Regions from separate parts of the Streptococcus sp. 2018WUSS126 genome, predicted to be linked through region 2. Evidence: predicted binding sites of a transcription regulator. Region 2 holds the regulator's gene; each other region holds the start of a gene.
What was found. The regulator NrdR, encoded in region 2, represses ribonucleotide reductase genes. The targets are predictions, from matches to a motif close to ACACNATATATNGTGT.
Positions count from the first base shown of each region.

Region 1: the regulator NrdR is predicted to act here: its motif matches at 1,215-1,230, upstream of nrdD (anaerobic ribonucleoside-triphosphate reductase).
Region 3: the regulator NrdR is predicted to act here: its motif matches at 1,109-1,124, upstream of nrdH (glutaredoxin-like protein NrdH).

Region 1 covers NZ_JAOTGB010000012.1:38,945-41,217, reverse strand. Annotated here, with positions in the region: gene nrdD (anaerobic ribonucleoside-triphosphate reductase) at 1-1,118, opposite strand, end outside; gene ODU34_RS05800 (hypothetical protein) at 1,259-1,432, opposite strand; gene ODU34_RS05795 (DUF3021 domain-containing protein) at 1,466-1,906, opposite strand; gene ODU34_RS05790 (LytTR family DNA-binding domain-containing protein) at 1,903-2,273, opposite strand, start outside.
Region 2 covers NZ_JAOTGB010000008.1:41,698-43,970, forward strand. Annotated here, with positions in the region: gene ODU34_RS04260 (replication initiation/membrane attachment protein) at 1-519, opposite strand, end outside; gene nrdR (transcriptional regulator NrdR) at 506-997, opposite strand; gene ODU34_RS04270 (AI-2E family transporter) at 1,069-2,199, opposite strand.
Region 3 covers NZ_JAOTGB010000005.1:81,108-83,380, reverse strand. Annotated here, with positions in the region: gene acnA (aconitate hydratase AcnA) at 1-876, opposite strand, end outside; gene nrdH (glutaredoxin-like protein NrdH) at 1,263-1,481, shown strand; gene nrdE (class 1b ribonucleoside-diphosphate reductase subunit alpha) at 1,514-2,273, shown strand, end outside.

The DNA of each region.
Region 1 (2,273 bases), on a different contig from region 2:
ATACGCTTGGTTGCACATTCAATCGCCAATTGCTTGATGTCATAGTTTGGAGAATCTGGCTCCAAGTTCAATCCACGCTTAACTGTGAAAATCAACTTAGGAAAGATAGCTGTCCGACCTTCGCGCCCCAGACCCTTGATACGAATGTTCAAAATCGCTTTTTGAATTTCTCTCTCAAACCACGATGTCCCTAACCCAAAACCGAGTGAGGTAAAGGGTGTTTGTCCATTGGAAGTAAAAAGGGTATTGATTTCATACTCCAAAGACTGCATAGCGTCATAGATGTCTTTTTGCGTTTTAGCACGCGCATATTCTTCTTGCTTGTCTGCTAACACCCAATCCTTGGCATCTTTCAAATGCTTTTGGTAATTGAGTTCCGCATAGGGCGCCAAAACTTCATCGATACGGTCAGCTGAGCAACCACCATATTGACTAGAGGCCACATTGGCAATGATTTGTGAAATCTGAGCCGTAGCTGTTTGAATTGATTTTGGACTTTCTACATCCGCATTTCCTATCTTGAAGCCCTGTGCCAACATCCCTTTAAAATCAATCAAACAACAGTTCGTCATTGGTGTATAAGGGCTGTAATCCAAGTCGTGATAATGGATGTCCCCCTTTTGATGGGCATTAGCCACATGAGCTGGCAATAATTTGAGACCGATAGACTTGCCGACAATACCTGCTGTCAGGTCCCGTTGAGTGTTGAACACATCCGCATCTTTATTAGCGTTTTCATTGACCACAGACTGATCCTTGCTCAACAGCTTATGGATCTCAAAATTAATATCGGTAGCCTGATGACGGCGAAAATCACGGCGTGTTCGGTATTGAATATAAAGCTCTGCCAAATCATATAAATGAGCCTTTAACAATTCCTGTTCAACGACCGTTTGAATTTCGTAAATTTGAACATCTTTCTCAAATCGGCGACCAATTTCAGCCAAAACAGCTTCTAATACAATTTTTAACCCTGCCTCTGAAACAGGATGTTCTAATTCTTGGTTTGCCCGCCGAAGAGCAGAAAAAATCTTATCCTGGTCAAAGGATACTGTCCGTCCATCACGTTTCAAAACCAATAATTCTATACTCGGTAAGACATTTTCTTGCACATTCATCTGACAAACCTCCAAAATTCTTCACTTCTATTAGTGTAGCACTTCACAAAATAAAAATCAATATCTAGTATACAAAAAGTTAATTTTCTTTTTTTTACACAATATATAGTTCATATTCTAAAATAACTAAAAACAAGAGCCTATTCTGACTCTTGTTTTCTAGTCCATAAAAAGTACAGGTTAATAGCACAGGCCACTAAAATCACAGCAGGCCAAAGCAAACTTAACAAAGGAAGTTTACCGACATTATAGGCAATATAGAGAGTATTCCACACTACCCCTAAACTATAGACAATCGTCAAAATAATTTTCATAAGACACTCCAATTAAATGATAGTGCTATTATACTACAAACGACCGTTGATGTCCTTAATCTGCCGCTCCATTTTCCGATAGTTTAGGAAAAATAGCAAAGCGTAGACCAAGACAAAGATCAGCCAGAAGAAGAGCAAAGAGCCAAGATTGAGTGGAAACCAGCCAGCTACAACGCCCAGTGGTGTGAAACCTAAAGCTGTTATGCAAAAATGCGTTGTTGACATTCTCAAAAGGCTCCAATCCTGTTTAAAAATCTTGTCTGCCAGCTGAAACAAGAGACCGATTGCCGCCCAAATCAGCACACAGATGAGCATAACGGTTACCTGATTAAAATTGCTTAGGTAGTAAGCCCCCATGGTTGAATGTGGATTAACTGGCAAATAATAGCCTTCGCCAAAGAAACCCGCCATGACGATTGAAATCAAACTGCCGATTGTAACGCCTAAACTGGCTGATAAGATGTATTTTTTCATAGTCCTAACCTTTCTTTGATGAGCTTGAGATAACGACGGGACGAGTAAGTGACAGAGCCGTTTTTCATGACCAGTTTGACCAGACCATTGGCTGTCAACTTGAGGTGTTCCAATTGCTTGATGTGAATGATTTCCGACTGGGAAATCTGCAAAAAGTTAGCAGGCAGTTCCTCCTTAACCTGATACAAGCGTAGGTTGGAAGTAAAGGAATCTCCCACCGTTTCCACCTGTAAGATTTTGTCTTCCAAGTAGAGCCTAACAATCTCATCATGCTCCAAAAGATAAACCTGCTCCCCTTTTTTGACTGTCAATCTGGAAGTCTGCTTGTCTAGGTTTTGAACATAGGCCACCAAGTGAGTAATCTGCT
Region 2 (2,273 bases):
CTTGTCCTTGGCCATCAAGGCCTTGAAGGCAGACCAGTCAAAATCATGTTTCGGTTCAAAAACAACTGGAGCCTGCCCATCCATGGTAAAGACCTGAGAAAATGTTTTTGAGATATTCTGTTCCTGATTGGGTAGGTGAACAAGCAGATTCTCCATGCTTGACTCCCCAATCTTCCTCGCCAACAAGTTCTTATACAAGGGTTTCGCTAGAAAACTTTTTACGGTCAGAGGGGCTTGTAGCGCCAAACCTGTTAATTCATCTGCACGATAGAGTTCTAGGAGCCCCATGGCAGTCAGAATATCCAGAGCCTTCTCCAAACGATTCATCCCAAAATCCATGTGATTGAGAATGACAGTCCATTTGTAACGGCCTTGCCCTTGATCGGCAAAACTATAAAAGTAATAATAAAGCGCTAATGCATCAAAACCGATAATCGGCTGGTAGCATTGGCTAAGACTGACAATATCAGGTGTAAACGGGCTGATTTTTATATAGGCAAATAAATCATTTGGTTTCATCTTTTTTTCCCGGTTTTACCCTACTTCCTTTAGAAATCATCTGCTTAAGTAAATTTTCTAGCTCTCCAACATCTTTGAAAGAACGATAAACCGATGCAAAACGCACATAGGTGATTTCATCCAATTCGACCAATTCTTCCATTACCAAATTCCCAATGACATCGGATTCTATTTCACTATCACCTTGTGCTCGCACCTTCTGTTCAATCCGATTCACCACTTCATCAATATCATCGGTTGACACAGGGCGCTTTTGAGCAGAACGAATAATCCCATTGAAAATCTTTTCACGTGAAAACTGCTCTCTAGTCCCATCTTTTTTCACAACGACTAGAGTTTTCTCTTCAATCCGTTCATAGGTGGTAAAACGTTGACCACATTGGTCGCAGGAACGACGACGACGGATGGTATTGCCATCTTCAGCCTGACGACTATCAATGACACTTGATTTCAAACTCTGACATTTTGGACAACGCATACTCTTTCTCCTACATAAACTTTATCACTTCAGTATAGCATAAAAATGACAAAAATAAAAGAAAGCGAGAATTACTCACTTTCTACCAATAATTCATCTTGCTTCTTCAATCGACTGGCAACCCATTCACGAACCAGGCGGTAGACAACCGCAAAAATTGGGGTAAAGAAGACCATACCAAGTAGGCCAAACAAATTACCACCAATCAAGGCTGCAGCCAGGGTAAATAGGGTCGGAAGACCAACTGATTGACCAACCACGCGCGGATAGATAACATTTCCTTCTATCAGCTGAATAATCTGGAAAAGGGCGATAGACCAGAGTGCCAAGAGCGGATTTTGTACCGCCACAAAGAGAGCACTAATCAGACACGCTGAAAATGGACCGATATAAGGTACAAATGATAGGACCCCAGCCAAAATACCAGCCATGCTGGCATAAGGAATTCCTGAGAGCGAATAACTAACAAAGACAAGTGTCCCAATGATACACGCTTCAACAATTTGACTCATCAAGAATCTGTCATAGGTATCAACAATAACTTCTCCAATATAATTCACTACTCTGACAGCCTTCTCTGGCAAGGTAGCCTGCAAGAACTTTCTCGTCATCGCCTGCAAGTGTTCCTTGCTCCCTAAAATCGCTAGAGTGAAGAAGAAAGCCATTATCAACGTCATAGTGTTCGAAAAAATCCCCGTCACATTGGACACCAAGCCAGATAAAATCGGTGTGACCAAACTTGAAATAAGTGTTAAATTCTTCAACTGATCCAAAAAGCTGGCAATCTGGTCTCCGATTTGTCCCGACAAAAGACCATTTGATTCAAGAAAATTAGTTAGGGCATTTACCGATTTTGGAATGGCTGTGCTGCTAACCGAAACCAGTTCTGAAACAGTCGTCACCAATGTAGGAAGAACAATCACCACCAGTCCTGTCACAATTAAAGCAAATCCAATTAATACTCCAACAATTGCCAAAGACCGCTTGGATTTCTTTAAAAAAGAAATTTTTTCAAACTGATCTTCTAATTTTTTCATGGGAACATTGAGAATAAAGGCAAAAATAGCTCCAATAAAAAGCGAGTTCATACTGCCTAATAATTGTTGAATAGCCCCATAAATACTTGACCAGTTGAGAACAGCTAACAATGTCGCTCCAGATAAGAGTATCAATATGACTTTTTCTTTAAATGATGTATTCATAACTTTTCCATTCTTACTTATTGGCTATTATTTTATCACACGCTTATAGAAAAAGAAAGAGGGAAAGCTTCCCT
Region 3 (2,273 bases), on a different contig from region 2:
TCGATCCGCTAATGTGAGAGAAGATAAACCTGGTCCAAAGAACTCGACAAACTTCCCAACTACATTTTCCTGACGTAGAAGTTGAGTGACCTTAAGAGCCAAATCCGTTGCAGTAGCAACCTTAGGCAATTGCCCTGCTAGGCGAACACCAATCACCTCAGGGATAGGAAAATAAGATGCTTCACCCAACATTGCAGCTTCCGCCTCAATACCACCCACACCCCAACCAAGTACACCAATACCATTAATCATGGTCGTATGACTGTCTGTACCAAACATAGAATCTGGATAAAGCAAGCCATCCTTGTTGATAATAACATCGCTTAGAAATTCAATGTTTACCTGATGGATAATTCCTGTCGCTGGAGGCACAGCACGATAATTTTCAAAGGAATTCTCTGCCCATTTCAGAAATTCATAGCGTTCATTATTTCTTTCGAACTCTAAGGCAATATTTTTCTCCAGAGCATCTTCAGTCCCAAAAAAATCAACTTGAACAGAGTGGTCGATGACTAAATCCACTGGAATTTCTGGGTTAATCAATTCAGGGGTTCCACCTGCTTTCACCACCGCATCACGCATGGAGGCTAAATCTACCACAACAGGAACACCTGTAAAATCTTGCAAAATAACACGACTAGGTTTAAAGGGGATTTCTCCTTTAGGAGATGCCGCCTGATAATGAAGCAACTCCATTATGTGATTTTTTGTAACGTCTACGCCATCTTCTTTTCTTAAAAGACTTTCTAATAAAATACGAATAGTATAGGGAAGTGAATGAATATCCACTTTTTCTTCCGTTGAAATCGAATCCAATGCATAATATGAATATTCTTTCCCTTTATGAAACAAGCTTTTTCTATGTAATTTTTCCATATTTGATAACCTCTTTCAGCATTATTGAATAGTATAGTACAAAATGTAATATATATTCAATACATGTATAACTATAAATGTTATATTTTGTAACACCGTATGTTTCCTTCAAAATATTATGACATTTGCAGAAAAGCTAATCTATATTTTACTGAGAGATTGTTAGGGTTATCAAACTAAATAGAAACAGCTATGTAAACGCTATTTTTCGACTTAGCGACAATGAGCAAAGGTACAATATATGGTGTTTTATAAAAATATTATGCACTATATTTTGTGATTTTAAATAAACTTCCTTCTTGACTTTAACCTTAAAATCTTGTATCCTAGATTGGTAACAAAATTGGGATTTTTTATTAATCCCTCATGGACAAAGGAGAAATTGAATGGTAACGATCTATTCAAAAAATGATTGTGTACAGTGTAAAATGACCAAGAAATTCTTGGACCAACATAGTGTAGATTATAAAGAAATCAATCTAGATGAACAGCCTGAATTTATCGATCACGTAAAAGGTCTCGGTTTCTCAGCTGCACCTGTTATCGAAACTGAAAATGATGTTTTCTCAGGTTTTCAACCAGGAAAACTAAAAGCCTTGGTTTAATTCCCTACTGTTTATAGAAAGAGATTGCGACTATGAGTTTAAAAGAGCTAGGCGATGTGTCCTACTTCCGTTTAAATAACGAAATCAACCGTCCTGTTAATGGGCAAATCCCACTCCACAAGGACCAAGAAGCGGTTAAGGCCTTCTTTAAAGAAAACGTCCTCCCAAATACCAAGCAATTTGATAGTATTTTAGACAAGATTGCTTATCTATTAGAAGAAAATTACCTTGAAAAAGAGTTTTTGGACCAATACAGTCCAGAATTTATCATCAAAATTGATCAATTCTTGAAAGACCAAAATTTCCGCTTCAAGTCATTCATGGCTGCCTACAAGTTCTACAATCAGTATGCCCTCAAAACAAATGATGGAGCCTATTACTTGGAAAGTATGGAAGATCGCGTTCTCTTCAATGCCTTGTATTTTGCAGAAGGAAATGAAGAGTTGGCCTTGAACTTGGCTAACGAAATGATTCACCTTCGTTACCAGCCAGCAACACCTTCTTTCCTCAACGCAGGTCGTGCCCGTCGTGGTGAGTTGGTATCATGTTTCCTCATCCAAGTCACTGACGATATGAACTCGATCGGACGTTCTATCAACTCTGCTCTGCAATTGTCCCGTATCGGTGGTGGTGTTGGTATTTCCCTCAGCAACTTGCGTGAGGCAGGTGCTCCAATCAAGGGCTATGAGGGGGCGGCTTCTGGGGTTGTTCCTGTTATGAAACTCTTCGAAGACAGCTTCTCCTATTCTAACCAGCTTGGGCAACGCCAAGGGGCTGGGGTAGTGTATCTGG